DNA from 2 places in the Micromonospora xinjiangensis genome. Region 2 is predicted to be linked to the other one. Evidence: predicted binding sites of a transcription regulator. Region 2 holds the regulator's gene; the other holds the start of a gene.

Region 1 (7,599 bases), on a different contig from region 2:
CTCCGCCGGGAGGTCAGCGCCCACCGGATGGCGGCTCAGGCCACCAGGCCGGCGCGGAAGCCCGCGGCCACCGCGTGCGCCCGGTCCCGCGCGCCCAGCTTGCGGAAGAGCCGGCGGGCGTGCGTCTTGACCGTGTCCTCCGAGACGAACAGCTCACGGCCGATCTCGGCGTTGCTCTTGCCCTCCGCCATGCCGAGCAGCACCTGGAGCTCGCGCTCGGTGAGCCCGATGGAGGCGCGGGCTGCCCGGACGTTCGGCGCCGGCCGCTGGCCGTCGGGCGGCGTGCCCTCCGACTCGCCACCGTTGCCCTCCGGCCCGTCGTCGCCGCGCTGCACCGGCACCACCGTCGGGGCGCCACCGGGGCCCTCCGCCGGGCCGGCCGACCAGCCGGGCCCGGGGTCGCCGGCGCTGCGCCCGGGGGCCGCGGAGCGAGCCGGCCCACCGACCGCCGCGGTGTCCCGCGCGGGGTCGGTGACCCGGTGGCGGGCCGCCCGTCCCGGGGCGGAGAGCAGCAGCAGCGCCTTCGCCACCGCGCTGGTCAGGTCGTGGTCGGTGCCCTGGATCAGGCCGCGGGCGCCGGCGCTGATCGTCGCGGCGGCCGCCTCGGACTCCTCGGCGCCGAACAGCAGCACGGCCGCCTGCGGCGCGCGGGCCAGGACGCGGCGGACGAAGCCGGCGCTGTCCGGGCGGGTGAGCGCCGTGTCGGCGAGCACGACGTCCGGCTGTCGCTCCGCCAGCCGCAGCATCACCTCGGGATCGGAGACAGCGGTACGGACGACCGCGGACAGTCCGAGCCGGGCAGCCGCAGAGGTGAGATGTTGCGCCGCAAGCGGTGTCCGGACGCACACAAGAACGGTACGCACTGTGGGGTCTCCTCTCCGCCAACGAGCAGACCACGGCGGGGTCCGTCGGGGAGGAGGTTCCCGGCAATCCTCCGAACTTTTCCGACAGATGGGGCATATGCCGCGACTTGTCGGGCGTTTTGGATCACACACGTGTGAGTGGTGAGGCGGGCGGGTACCGGTGTGCCAGGCCGGGATCGGTGCGCCTGTGCGGCCCGCCGCCCGGAGGCCGGCCATGAGTATCTCGCGGTGCCGCGCGGGAGGAGGGGTGCTGATGTCGAACGTACGTAGACTGCCCGGACCCATCGTCGATCTCTGGGACTGGCAGCGCCTCGGCGCCTGCAGGGGCCGGGACAGCGCCCAGTTCTTCCACCCGGACGGGGAGCGGGGCTCCTCGCGGCTGCGCCGGGAGTCCGGGGCGAAGGCGGTCTGCCGCACCTGCCCGGTTCGCGCCGAGTGCGCCGCGCACGCGCTCTCCGTACGCGAGCCGTACGGCGTCTGGGGTGGGTTCAGCGAGTCCGAGCGGCTGCGGCTGCTCGCCGTGGGCTGGGAGGACCTGGCCGACCGCCGGCAGACCCGCGTCGACGTGGCGCGGCTCGAGGCCCGGCTGGGCCGCCCGCACAAGTCGACCGTGCCGGCCGAGCGCAACGTCGCCTGATTCCGCCACCACAGTCATCCCGCGAAACCGCGCCCCGAGGCAGGGGCGCGGTTTCGCGTGTCCCCCCGTCAGCGGACGGTCACCGCCACGGTGTGCCAGCCGGTGGCGCCGTCCGGGGCCACGCCCTGCCGGCGCTCGGTCTGCGTCTCGCCGGTGGCGTCGGTGGCCCGCACCTGGAGCCGGTGCTCCCCCGGTGTGGCCTGCCACCGCCACGACCACTGCACCCAGGTGTCCACCGAGACCGTCGGGGCGAGTTCCGCCTCCTGCCAGGGGCCGTCGTCGACGCGTACCTCGACGCGGCGGATGCCGCGGTGCTGCGCCCAGGCCACCCCGGCCACCATGACCGGCCCGGCCGTCAGCCGGCCGCGCCCGGGCGTGTCGATCCGTGACTGGGTCTTGATCGGCCCCTGCGCCGACCAGCCCCGCGGCACCCAGTACGCGTCGAAGTCCGCGAAGCTGGTCAGCTCCAGCTCGGTCACCCACTTGCAGGCCGACACGTAGCCGTAGAGGCCCGGCACCACCATCCGGACCGGGAACCCGTGCTCGAGCGGCAGCGGCTCCCCGTTCATCCCCACCGCCAGCAGCGCGTCCCGCCCGTCGCGCAGCGCGGCCGTCGGGGTGCCACAGGTCCAGCCGTCGACCGAGCGGCTGACCACCTGGTCCGCGCCGTCCTCGGGTTCGATCTCGTCCAGCAGGTCCCGCACGGGTACGCCGAGCCACCGGGCGTTACCGACCAGGTCTCCGCCGACCTCGTTGGAGACGCAGGCGAGGGTCACGTACCGCTCGACCATCGGCCGGGCGAGCAGGTCGGCGAAGCTGAGCGTGACCGGGTTGCGGACCCGGCCGTGGATACGCAACCGCCAGGTCCCCGGGTCGACCTGCGGCACCACGAGGGCGGTGTCGATCCGGTAGAACCCCCGGTTGGGGGTGACGTAGGGCGCGAGCCGCGTCACGGACAGGTCGGCCCCGGCCGGCACCGCCGGGGCGGGCGACACCGGGGCGGGCAGCACCACGGCCTCGCGGGCCACCGACACGCCCCGCCGACCAGCCAGCCAGTGCCCGCCGAGCCCGGCGACCGCCGCCGCGCCGACCAGCGCGCCGGCGCCGGTCAGGAAGCGCCGGCGGGACTCCGGAGCGACGCCACCCGACCCGGCCGGGAGGCCCCGGCCCGACTGGGAACCGGTTCCTCCCCGGGCGGGTCCCGTGGTGGCCGGAGGCGGTGACCCCGCCACGGGGTGACCACCGTGGCCACCACCGCCGTCACCACCCGCATGGGTGTCCGTCGGACGCTGTCGAGCTGCCCCAGAAATGGGGCGCCCCATTTCTGGGGCGGCTCGACAGGAGTCGGAGGTCAGCAGCGCCTCGGGCGGCGAGGGAACGGAGGCGCCCGGCGTCGGAGGGGCGGAACCGCCCGGACTCCGGGGCACCGATCCGCCGGAGGTCCCGGGGACCGACCCGCCCGGGGACCCGGAAACCGACCCGGCCGGGGCCGGGGCAGCCGAACCGTCCCGTGGCGGTGGGACCGGACCGTCCCGGCGCGGGGCGACCGGTCCGTCGGGGAGCGGGGCCGGCGGGGTCCAGGGCCAGGGGTCGAGTTCCAGTGGACCGGCGATGAACGCCCAGAGCACCAGCGCACCGAGCCCGGCGCCGACCAGCGAGGGCAGCGCGTCGAAGGCGTCCGCGCCGGCGCGGGTCAGGGCGGCGGCCACGCCGATGGCGGCGAAGCAGGCGATCCCGGCGAGGCCGACCGCCAGCCGGCGTACGGCGAGCACGCCGAGCAGCGCCGCGAAGCCCGCGAGCAGCACGGCGGTGCCGACCAGCAGGGCGAGCTTGTCATACCGCCCGAAGAGGTCGATGGCGAACTGCTTGAGCGGCTCCGGCACGGTGTCGACGACCACGCCCCCGACCGCGACCAGCGGCGCGGAGCGGGCGCCGGTCAGCACGGCCACCAGTTCGGCGGCGCCGATCGCCACGGCGGCTGCGGTGATCCCGGCCAGGGCGGCGTACCGGGGTGTCGTGGTGGTGCTCACCGGCCCAGTGTTTCCGATCGGCCGGGCCGCTCGGTAGTGACGTCACGGGTCCGTAAGGACCGGACAGACGCGTCGGGGCACACCGCCGGACGACGGTGTGCCCCGACCGGGCGTAAGACGCGGGTCAGAAGCCCGGGCCGTGCTGGTGGCCGTGACCGTGGCCGTGCGAGTGGCCGTGGCCACCGGCCGCGGCCGGCTCCGGCTCGGCCGGCTTCTCCACCACGAGGCTCTCCGTGGTGAGCAGCAGGCCGGCGATGGACGCGGCGTTGGTGACCGCGTTGCGGGTCACCTTCACCGGGTCCAGGATGCCGGACTTGGCCAGGTCGACGTACTCGCCGGTGGCGGCGTTCAGGCCGGTGCCCCAGTCGGCGCCGACGACCTTCTGCACCACCACGTAGCCGTCGTGGCCGGCGTTCTGGGCGATCCAGCGCAGCGGCTCGACGAGCGCCTTGCGCACGATCGAGACGCCCACCTTCTCGTCACCGGTGAAGCCGAGGTCGTCGTCGAGCACCGGCAGGATCTGCGCCAGCGCGGCGCCACCACCGGGCACCGTGCCCTCCTCGACGGCGGCCTTCGTCGCGGCGATGGCGTCCTCGATGCGGTGCTTGCGCTCCTTCATCTCGACCTCGGTCGCCGCACCCACCTTGATCACGGCGACACCGCCGGAGAGCTTCGCCAGCCGCTCGGAGAGCTTCTCCCGGTCCCACTCGGAATCCGAGGCCTCGATCTCCTTGCGGATCTGGGCCACCCGGTCGGCGACGTCGGCGGACTGCCCACCGCCGTCGACGATCGTGGTGTTGTCCTTGTCGACCACGACCCGGCGGGCCGAGCCCAGCACCTCCAGGCCGACCTGGTCGAGCTTGTAGCCCAGCTCCGGAGCGATCAGCTCGGCGCCCGTGAGGATCGCCATGTCCTGGAGCATCGCCTTGCGGCGGTCACCGAAGCCCGGGGCCTTCACGGCGCAGACCTTCAGGGTCTTGCGAAGCGAGTTGACCACCAGGGTCGACAGCGCCTGGCCCTCGACGTCCTCGGCGATGATCAGCAGCGGCTTGCTGTTCTGGAGGACCTTCTCCAGCAGCGGCAGCAGCTCCTCGATGGCCGAGATCTTCTGCGTGGTGATCAGGATGTACGGGTCCTCCAGGACCGCCTCCTGCGCCTCCACGTCGGTGACGAAGTTGGGCGAGATGAAGCCCTTGTCGAACTGGAGACCCTCGGTGACGTCCACCTCGGTGGCGAGGGTGGAGCCCTCCTCGACGGTGATCACACCGTCGCGGCCGACCTTCTCCATCGCCTCGGCGATCATCTCGCCGATGTTGGCGTCCTGCGCGGAGACCGTCGCGACGTGCGCGATCGACTCCTTGCCGGCGACCTCGACGGCCCGGCCGAGCAGCGCCTCGGAGACCTTGGCGGCCGCCGCGTCGATGCCCCGCTTGAGGCCGGTCGGGTTGGCCCCGGCGGCCACGTTGCGCAGGCCCTCACGGACCATCGCCTGGGCCAGCACGGTCGCGGTCGTGGTCCCGTCGCCGGCGACGTCGTTGGTCTTGGTCGCCACCTCCTTGACCAGCTGCGCGCCGAGGTTCTCGTAGGGGTTGGTGAGCTCGATCTCCTTGGCGATGGTCACGCCATCGTTGGTGATCGTCGGCGCACCAAACTTCTTGTCCAGGACGACGTTGCGCCCGCGCGGGCCGAGGGTGACCTTCACCGCGTCCGCGAGGGCGTTGACACCGTGCTCGAGCAGGTGCCGCGCGTCGTCCGAGAAGCTCAGGATCTTCGCCATGAATGTCCCTTCAAGCGGCGGTGCCCCGGCCCGGCGAGCCGGACCGGGGCAACGACACTGATCGGTTGCTTACTTCTCGATGACCGCGAGGACGTCGCGGGCGGAGAGCACCAGGTACTCCTCGCCGGCGTACTTGACCTCGGTGCCGCCGTACTTCGAGTAGATGACGGTGTCGCCGACCTTGACGTCAACCGGGATCCGGTTGCCCTTGTCGTCGATCCGGCCCGGGCCGACAGCGAGGACGGTGCCCTCCTGCGGCTTCTCCTTGGCGGTGTCGGGGATCACGATGCCCGACGCCGTGGTGGTCTCAGCCTCGTTCGCCTGGACCAGGATCCGGTCCTCGAGCGGCTTGATCGCAACCTTGGTCGCGGTAGTCACGGGCATACCCTCCTGGGGTACTGGTTTCTGTGCTGGTCGGCCGGGCCGACCAGCGTCAATCTGCCACATGCCACCGGGCGGGGCCGTCGTCGCGGGTGCCGGTCCGCCTGGCGTTCAGCACCCGGATCGGAAGACCCGGACGCTGGCACCCTCAGGGTGAGAGTGCTAATCGCAGGTTATTCCTCGGCTAGCACTCCGTCAAGGAGAGTGCCAACCCGCCGGGTGGCGCGTCGGGGTCGGCCACCACAATGTCCGGGTGGATCTCGACCAGCTCGCCGCCCTGCGTACCCCCGAGGGGGCTGCCGCGCTCGCGGCGGCCGAGCGGGTGGCCGACGGCGAGCCGCTGGCCGCGGCGTCCGCCCTCCGCGCGGCGGGGGTGCCGGCCGGGCTCGCGGCGGCGGCGCTGACCCAGGCCGAGCTGCGGCGGCGGGCGGCGCCCAAGTTCGGGCCCGCGGCGGCCGGGATGTTCTTCACCCGGACCGGCCTGGAACAGGCGACCCGGGGCGTGGTCGCGGCGCGGCGCGCCGAGCGGCTGCGGGCCGCGGGCGTCCGCAGCCTGGCCGACCTGGGTTGCGGTCTGGGCGCGGACGCCATCGCCGCGGCCCGCGCCGGCATCCGGGTGTACGCGGTGGAGGCCGACCCGCTCACCGCGGCGATGGCCGCCGCCAACGCGGAGGCGGCCGGCGTGGCCGACCTGCTGACGGTGGAGTGCGGCGACGCGACCGCCTTCGACGTCGACCGGGTGGAGGCGGTCTTCTGCGACCCGGCCCGGCGCACGGCCGGCACCGGCCGGCGGATCTTCGACCCGAGCGCCTACTCGCCTCCCTGGGGCTTCGTGACGGCGCTGGCCGAGCGGCTGCCGCGCACGGTGGTGAAGGTCGCACCCGGCATCGACCACGGCCTGATCCCGGCCGGCGCGGAGGCCGAGTGGGTGAGCGTCGACGGGGACCTGGTCGAGGCGGCGCTCTGGTGCGGCCGGCTCGCCGAGGTCCCCCGCCGCGCCACGGTGCTACGGGAGCGGCCGCCGTCCACCGTCCACCAGCTCACCGGCTCCGGCGGGGCCGAGGCGGCCGTCGGGCCGGTACGAGGGTTCCTGCACGACCCCGACCCGGCCGTGGTCCGCGCGCACCTCGTCGCCGAGCTGGCGGACGCGCTCGACGCCACCCTGGCCGACCCCGCCATCGCCTACCTGTACGCGGACACCCCGGCTCCGAGCCCGTACACCCGCTGCCTGGAGGTGACCGACGTACTGCCGTTCTCGCTGAAGCGGCTGCGCGCGCTGCTCCGGGAGCGGGGCGTGGGCCGGGTGGAGATTCTCAAGCGCGGCTCGGCGCTGACTCCGGAGCAGTTGCGTCGGGACCTGCGCCTCTCCGGTGGGGCGAGCGCCAGCCTCGTGCTCACGCGCGTCGCCGGGGCCCCGACCGTGCTGGTGTGCCAGCCGACGCACGGTTAGGTTGTCGATCGTGGCAGGACAGGGCACACCGGCGACGGCGCTGCTGGCGAAGCGGAAGGTCACCCACCGCACCCACCCGTACGACGTGAGCCCGGACGCACCGAACTACGGCGCCCTGGTCGCGGCGGCGCTCGGCGTACCGCCGGAGCGGGTCTTCAAGACGTTGGTCGCGGAGGTCGACGGGGCGCTCACCGTGGCGGTGGTGCCGGTCACCGGGGAGCTGGACCTCAAGGCGCTCGCCGCGGCGGTCGGGGGCAAGCGGGCCACCCTCGCCGAGCGGGCGGCCGCCGAGCGCGCCACCGGCTACGTGCGGGGCGGGATCAGCCCGCTCGGCCAGCGGAAGCGGCTGCCCACCGTGCTCGACGCCTCCGCGCTGGACCTTCCGACCATCTACGTCTCGGCCGGGCGCCGCGGCCTCCAGCTCGAACTCGCCCCCGCCGACCTGGTCGCGCTGACCGACG
Region 2 (7,599 bases):
AGGTCGCCCAGTGCATCCGCACCACCGCGCCGCGCTCGTCCCGGGTCAGCCGCAGCAGCTCGCCGACCTCCCGCCCGGAGACCGTGCGGAACACGTCCGGCCGGTCGGGCACCGGCGCGAAGACGGCCTGAGGCTTGCCGGGCGGGTCGTCGGCGCCACGGGCCCGCAGCGACCCGTCGTGCCAGGAGAAGACGTACTCGAAGCCCTCACCCCACCAGCGGCCGAGCAGGCCCCGCAGCTCGGCGGGCGCGGGTGGCCCGGGCCGCCACGGCACGATCTCCGCCGGGTCGTGCTCGACCGCCGCGGCGAGGAGCCGGTGCGGCAGGTCGAGGGCCTCGGCGGCGGTGCCGGATGAGACCAGCACGGCACAGCCCATCGCGCCCGGCGTGCCCTCCCCGCCCCGCCGGCCGTAGACACCGGCCAGGAAACCCGGCATCGCGCCGTCGTGCCCCACGTGCACCACCCGGTCGCCCTGCGGCACCAGGATCAGGCCCAGCCCGAAGCCGCCGGTCCAGAGGGTCTCGTCGGTCGGCGTCACCGGCCAGCGCATCTCGTCGAGGGTCGCCGGGGCGAGCACCCCGCCGGCCGGGTCCATCGCCGCCGGGTCGGCCAGGAAGGCGGCCCAGCGGGCCATGTCCCCGGCGGTGCTCCAGAGCTGGGCGGCCGGACCGACCGCGCCGAAGTCGGTCGGCGGCTCCGGGTGCGCCTCGTCGGAGTACGCGTCGACCAGGAAGCCGGTCGCCGCGGTCGGCCCCGGGGTGGCGCCGGTGGCCGTGAGCCCCAGCGGCGCCAGCACCCGCTCGGCGAGCACCTCGGCCCACGTGCCACCCCGCAGCCGCGCGACCAGCTCCCCGAGCAGCGCCATGCCCAGGTTCGAGTAGTGGTAGCGGCGACCGGACGGGAGCACCCGCTCGGCCCGGGCCAGGTCGGCGAGGAGCCGCTCGGTGTCCGGCGCCCGCAGCGTGTCCCAGACGTCGCCGTACGGCTCCCGTTGCAGGCCCGCGGTGTGCGACAGCAGCCGCCGCACGGTCAACTCACCCTGCGCCGGCAGGTCCAGGTGCCGGCCGATCGGGTCGTCCAGGTCGAGCAGGCCGTCATCGCGGCACTGGAGCGTCAGGACCGCCGTGAAGGTCTTGGTGACGGAGCCGATCCGGAACCGGGTCTCCGGCCCCAGCGGGCTGTCGTTGCCGGTGCCGCCGACGGCGCAGGTCCACATCGGCCGGTCGGCCCGGTGCAGGGCCACCGACACGGCGGGGATCCGCGCGTGCGCCTGCACTCGGCGCACCATCCGCTCCAGCCGGGGCGCGGTCTCGCTCACGCGACGTTCCGGGCCAGCATCGGGCCGAGCGGCGCGCCGCCGAGCAGGTGCGCGTGCGCGTGGAAGACTTCCTGGCCGCCGTACGCCCCGGTGTTGAACATCAGCCGGAACCCGTCGCCGAGCAGCCCCTCGTCCTCGGCCACGGCGGCGGCCGTGGCGAGTACCTCCCCGGCCAGCACCGGGTCGCCCTGGGCGAGCGTCGCGACGTCCGCGTAGTGCTCCTTGGGAATCACCAGCACGTGTACGGGCGCCTTCGGGTCGATGTCACGGAAGGCGAGCGTGGTGGGCGTCTCCCGGACGACGGTGGCCGGGATCTCCCCGGCGACGATGCGGCAGAACAGGCAGTCGGATCCCATCCGGGCAGTGTAAGGAAGGGCCCGGGCCACCGCGCCGGGACGGACCGGCTCCGACGACGCGCCGAGCCGGTGGTGGCCGTGCCGGGCCACGACCCGGTGGTGACCGTGCCCCCCGACGGGACGGGTCCCTTCCGGAGGCTCCGCTCAGGTGCGGCAGGATGGCGCGCGTGACTTCACGGGCGGTACTGGTGACGGGGGGCTCGCGCGGCATCGGGCGGGCGGTGGTGAGGGCCTTCGCGGCCGGCGGCGACCGGGTGGCCATCCACCACCGGGACTCCGCGGCGCTGGCCGAGGAGCTGCGCGCCGCGCTTCCCGGCGAAGGGCACGTGGTGGTACGGGCCGACCTGGCCGACCCCGACGCGGTCAAGGCGATGGTGGACGAGGCGGCCGACCTGCTCGGCGGGTTGGACGTGCTGGTGAACAACGCGGGCGTCTTCGGGCCCGCCGACCCGCCGCACCCGGTCTTCGAGAGCAGCTACGAGCAGTGGCGGCAGCGCTGGCGCGAGGTGCTGGACACCAACCTGTTCGGCGCCGCGAACGCCGCCTGGTGCGCCGCCCAGCACATGCGTGACCGGGGCGGCCGGATCGTCAACGTCTCCTCCCGCGGCGCGTTCCGGGGCGAGCCCGCCAACCCGGCGTACGGGGCGAGCAAGGCGGGGCTCAACGCGATGGGGCAGTCCCTCGCCGTGGCGCTGGCCCCGTACGGCATCGCGGTCGCCATGGTCGCGCCGGGCTTCGTCGAGACCGACATGACCAACGAGCACCTGAAGGCCGAGCGGGGCGCCGGCGTTCGGGCGCAGAGCCCGTTCAACCGGATCGCCCGCCCCGAGGAGATCGCGGCGGCCGTGCACTGGCTCGCCTCCCCCGAGGCGGAGTGGGCCTCCGGCACCATCATCGACCTGAACGGCGCCTCCTACCTCCGCAGCTGACCCGCACCCCCGCGCCGGGGGGGGTTACCAGCGGGAGAGGCGGGTGGCGAGGACGGCCAGGGCGGCCACGCCGGCCGTGGAGGTGCGCAGGACGGACGGGCCGAGGCGTACCGGGCGCGCACCCGCCGCGGTGAACGCGTCCAGCTCGGCCGGCGCGATGCCGCCCTCGGGGCCGACCACCAGCACGATCTCACCCGTGTCGGGCAGCTCGACGGTGGTGAGCCGGTCGTCGGCCTCCTCGTGCAGCACGAACGCGGCGGGTGCCCCCGCGATGCGGCGGGCCACCCGATCGGTCGACTCGTCGGGCGAGCCCGCCACCACCGGCAACCACGGCCGGCGGGCCTGCTTGGCCGCCTCCCGGGCCGTGGCCACCCACTTCTCCCGGGCCCGTACGCCCCGCTCACCGCGCCACTGCGCCACCGAGCGGGACGCCGCCCAGGGCACGATCTCGTCCACCCCGACCTCGGTCATCGCCTGCACGGCCAGCTCGCCCCGGTCACCCTTGGCGATGCCCTGCACCACCACCAGCCGGGGCACGTCCGCGTCGACGTACCCCCGGGAGGTCAGCTCCAGCTCCAGGCTGCCCCGGCCGACGGCCGTGACCACGGCGGTGGCCGTGCCGCCGCGACCGTCGGCGAGCACCAGGTCCTCGCCCACCCGCAGCCGTTGCACGGTGGCCGCGTGGTGCCCCTCCGGGCCACCGAGGGTCAGCGTGTCGGCGGTGGGCAGCGACTCGACCAGGAAGAGCGGAGCGGACACGATCACAGGCTAGCCGTCCCGGCGGCGCCGGGACGGGCAGCCGGGGGCTGATGGCCGTCGCGCCGTTGGGGTGGCAGCCGGAGCGGGCCTTCGCCCGGTTGGCTCAGGCGTGACCGTTGAACGCGTCGCGCATCCGGGAGAAGAAGCCGCCCTGCTTGGTCAGCTCGGCGACCTCCTCGCCCCGCGTCTTGGCGAACTCGCGCAGCATCCGCTCCTGGTCGCTGTCGAGCTTGGTGGGCGTCCGCACGTCGAGGTGGACGTAGAGGTCGCCGCGGCCGGTGCCGCGCAGGTGCGGGACGCCCCGGGCGCGCAGCCGCAGCGTGCTGCCCGGCTGGGTGCCGGGCTTGACGTCCACGGTCTCCTCGCTGTCCAGCGTCTTGATGGTCAGCCGGGTGCCGAGGGCCGCGGCGGTCATCGGCACGGTGACGCGGCAGTGCAGGTCGTCACCCTTGCGGGAGTACACGTCGTGCGGGCGCTCGTGGATCTCCACGTAGAGGTCGCCGGCGGTGCCGCCACCGGGGCCGACCTCACCCTGCTGGGCGAGGCGGATCCGCATCCCGTCCTCGACACCGGCCGGGATCTTCACGGTCAGCGAGCGGCGGGTACGCACCCGGCCGTCACCGGCGCAGGTCGGGCAGGGGTGCGGGATGGTGGTGCCGTAGCCCTGGCAGACGGTGCAGGGCCGGGCGGAGACGACCTGGCCGAGGAAGGTGCGCTGCACCGACTGCACCTCGCCCCGACCGCCGCACGCCTCACAGGTGGCGAGGTGGGTGCCGGCCGCGGTGCCCGCGCCGGAACAGGTGGTGCAGAGCACCGCCGTGTCGACGGTGATGGGGGCCTCGACGCCGAACGCGGTCTCGTGCAGGTCCAGTTCCAGGCGCAGGATCGCGTCGGCGCCGGGCCGCGTACGCGGGCGCGGCCCGCGCGACGCACCCGTGGCGCCGCCGAAGAAGGCGTCCATGATGTCCTGGAACCCGACGAACGGGCCGGCCCCACCGGGCCCGCCCGGGCCACCGGCGCCCCCGCCGCCCGGCGCGAGCGGGTCGCCGCCGAGGTCGACGATCTGCCGTTTCCGGTCGTCCGAGAGGACCTCGTACGCGGCGTTGATGTCCTTGAACTTCTCCTGGGCCTCCGGGTCCGGATTGACGTCCGGGTGGAACTGGCGCGCCAGCTTGCGGTAGGCACGCTTGATCTCGTCGTCGGAGGCGTCCCGGCTCACGCCGAGAATGCCGTAGTAGTCCCTGGCCACTGCGTTCCGTGTCCTCATGTTCGTTCGCGTTGCGCCGGCCGCCGACCAGAACCGGTCGGACGGTTACTGCCTAGTTCTGGGCCAGCAGATCGCCCACGTAGCGTGCCACGGCTCGCACCGTGGCGATGGTGCCGGGGTAGTCCATCCGGGTCGGGCCCAGCACCCCCAGGCCACCGACGATCGTCGAGCCGGGGCCGTAACCGGTGCTGACCACCGAGGCGGCGCGGAGGTTGTCGATCTCGTTCTCGTCGCCGATGCGGACCCGCATGGTGCTCGGCTCCACCTCGCCGATCAGCTTCAGCAGCACGACCTCCTCCTCGAGCGCCTCGAGGATCGGCCGCAGCGTGCCCTGGAAGTCGAGCAGGCCGCCGCGGGTCAGGTTGGCCGTGCCGGCCAGCGCGATCCGCTCCTCGTGCCGCTCGACCAGCGTCTCGAGCAGCACGCTGGAGAGGGTCGCCATGGCCGCGCGCCGGTCGGGGGTGGCCTCGTCGACCAGCGCCTGCACCAGCGGCGGCGTCTCGGACAGGCGGGTGCCGACCAGCTTCTCGTTGACGAGCCGCCGCAGGTCGGTGACGTCGTCGGCGGGGATCGGCGCGGGCATCTCCACCAGCCGCTGCTCGACCCGACCGGTGTCGGCGATCATGACCAGCATCAGCCGGGTGGTGGAGATCGGCACCAGCTCCAGGTGCCGTACCGACGAGCGGGCGAGGCTCGGGTACTGCACGACGGCGACCTGCCGGGTCAGCTGGGCCAGCAGGCGCACCGTGCGGTGCACCACGTCGTCCAGGTCGACCGCGCCGACGAGGAAGCGCTCGATCGCCCGCCGCTCGGCCGGGCTGAGCGGCTTCACCCGGGACAGCCGGTCCACGAAGAGCCGGTAGCCACGGTCGGTGGGCACCCGGCCGGCGCTGGTGTGCGGCTGCCGGATGTAGCCCTCCTCCTCCAGGACCGCCATGTCGTTGCGGACCGTCGCCGGGGAGACCCCGAGCTGGTGCCGCTCGACCAGCGCGCGGCTGCCGACCGGCTCCTGCGTGGCGACGTAGTCCTCGACGATGGCGCGGAGCACGGCGAGCTTGCGGTCGTCGAGACCCATCCTCCCCACCTCCTACGCGCATCGGCCCCCGGCGCTCGGCACCGCGGGCGGCGTTCCTGGCACTCGACTGTAGCGAGTGCCAGTCTACGTCGGCAGGCCCGCCGACGCGATGATCAACGACGGACCTCCGGTGCGGCCCCGCCCACGTCACGGCGGGCGGCCGGCGGAGATTCGCGCGGCCGTTCGGGCGGACGGCCCCGGCGCACCGGCTCTGGCGCGCCGTTGTGGCCGCCCCCTACCGTGACGTCCATGACTGAACCACCTCGCCCTCCCGGCGCGGGTGACCCCGGCGACCGCCCGTCGGATCCGCCCCCGCCGCCGGCAGCACCCGGCCCGCCCGCCTCGGACGAGCCGCCCACCGCACCACTGTCCGGGGCACCGGGCGCGGGTGGCTATCCCCCGCCCGGTGGCTATCCCCCGCCCGCCGGTGGTCCACCTCCGTCGGGTGGCTACCCGCCACCGGGTGGCTACCCTCCGCCCGGGGGCTACCCGCCGCCCGGCGTCGGCTACCCGGCCGGGGGTGGCTACGGCCCACCGGCCGGCTACGCCAACAACGAGGACAAGACGTGGGCGCTCGTCGCCCACTTCGGCGGCCCGGTCGGCGTGATCGTCGGCGGCGGCCTCCTCGGCTGGGTCGCGCCGCTCATCGCGATGATGACCCGGGGCAACCAGTCACCCACCGTGCGGGCCCACGCCGTGGCGGCGCTGAACTTCCAGATCACCTGGGCACTCGCCAGCGTGGCGGGCTGGGTGCTCACCCTCATCACCTGCGGCCTGCTGTTCTTCGTCCCGATGCTCGTGTGGCTGGTGCCGCTGATCTTCGGGATCATCGCCGGGATCAAGGCCAACGAGGGCGTCCTCTACCGCTACCCGATGTCGGTGACCATCGTCAAGTGATCCGCCGGTCGGCCGCTCCCCCGGCCGCCCGGACGGTCACGCACCGCGGCCGGGCCGCCCGCGCCGGCCGGGACGGTCACGCCGGGCCGGCGCTCGCCCGACCGCCGCTCAGGGCAGCAGGTCCCGCACGACGGCGTCGGCGAGCAGCCGGCCGCGCAGGGTGAGCACGGCGCGGCCGGCCGCGTACTCGGCCGGGGCCAGCAGGCCGTCCGCGAGCGCCCGCTCCGCCCCCGCCCGCCCGGCGGCGTCCAACACCTCCAGCGGCAGGCCCGTGGCGAGGCGCAGCCGCAGCATCACATCCTCCATGTGGACCTCGTCGGGGCCGAGGATCTCCCGGGCGAGGCCGGGCGACCGCCCCTCGGCGAGCCGCTGGGCGTACGCCGAGGGGTGCTTCACGTTCCACCACCGCACCCCGCCGACGTGGCTGTGCGCCCCCGGCCCGAGCCCCCACCAGTCGCCGCCGGACCAGTAGAGCAGGTTGTGCCGGCAGCGGGCCGCCGGCGTACGGGCCCAGTTGGACACCTCGTACCAGGAGAGCCCGGCCGCCGTGAGGGCCGCCTCCGCGGCCAGGTAGCGGTCCGCCGCCACGTCGTCGTCGGGGTACGGCAGCTCGCCGCGGCGCATCCGGGCGGCGAGCCGGGTGCCGTCCTCCACGATGAGGGCGTACGCGCTGACGTGGTCGACCCCGGCGGCGACCACCTCGTCCAGCGAGCGGGCGAAGTCCTCGGCGCGCTCCCCCGGCGTGCCGTAGATCAGGTCGAGGTTCACGTGGTCGAACCCGGCGTCGCGGGCCTCCGCGGCGGCCGCGGTGGCCCGGCCGGCGCTGTGCTTCCGGTCCAGGATCGCCAGCACGCCGGGCGAGGCGGACTGCATGCCCAGCGAGATCCGGGTGTAGCCGGCGGCCCGCAGCGCCTTGAGCGACTCGGGCGTGACCGACTCCGGGTTGGCCTCCGTGGTCACCTCGGCGTCCGGCGCGAGCCCCCAGGTGCGGTCGACGG

The links. The regulator HrcA, encoded in region 2, represses chaperone genes, less so after heat shock. The targets are predictions, from matches to a motif close to GGTTNGCACNCTCNNNNNGAGNGTGCNAACC.
Region 1: groES (co-chaperone GroES) is a predicted target of HrcA. The motif match lies at 5,826-5,856, and genes of this name have one in related genera.

Annotation. Positions count from the first base shown of each region.
Region 1 covers NZ_JAXCFO010000002.1:577,938-585,536, reverse strand. The annotation lists gene SM573_RS09620 (helix-turn-helix transcriptional regulator) at 36-863, opposite strand; gene SM573_RS09615 (WhiB family transcriptional regulator) at 1,117-1,500, shown strand; gene SM573_RS09610 (molybdopterin-dependent oxidoreductase) at 1,569-3,530, opposite strand; gene groL (chaperonin GroEL) at 3,655-5,307, opposite strand; gene groES (co-chaperone GroES) at 5,377-5,691, opposite strand; gene SM573_RS09595 (THUMP-like domain-containing protein) at 5,942-7,138, shown strand; gene ybaK (Cys-tRNA(Pro) deacylase) at 7,149-7,599, shown strand, end outside.
Region 2 covers NZ_JAXCFO010000013.1:30,094-37,692, forward strand. The annotation lists gene SM573_RS29320 (serine hydrolase domain-containing protein) at 1-1,288, opposite strand, end outside; gene SM573_RS29325 (histidine triad nucleotide-binding protein) at 1,315-1,674, opposite strand; gene SM573_RS29330 (SDR family NAD(P)-dependent oxidoreductase) at 1,842-2,603, shown strand; gene SM573_RS29335 (16S rRNA (uracil(1498)-N(3))-methyltransferase) at 2,628-3,362, opposite strand; gene dnaJ (molecular chaperone DnaJ) at 3,466-4,611, opposite strand; gene hrcA (heat-inducible transcriptional repressor HrcA) at 4,682-5,704, opposite strand; gene SM573_RS29350 (DUF4870 domain-containing protein) at 5,954-6,601, shown strand; gene hemW (radical SAM family heme chaperone HemW) at 6,710-7,599, opposite strand, start outside.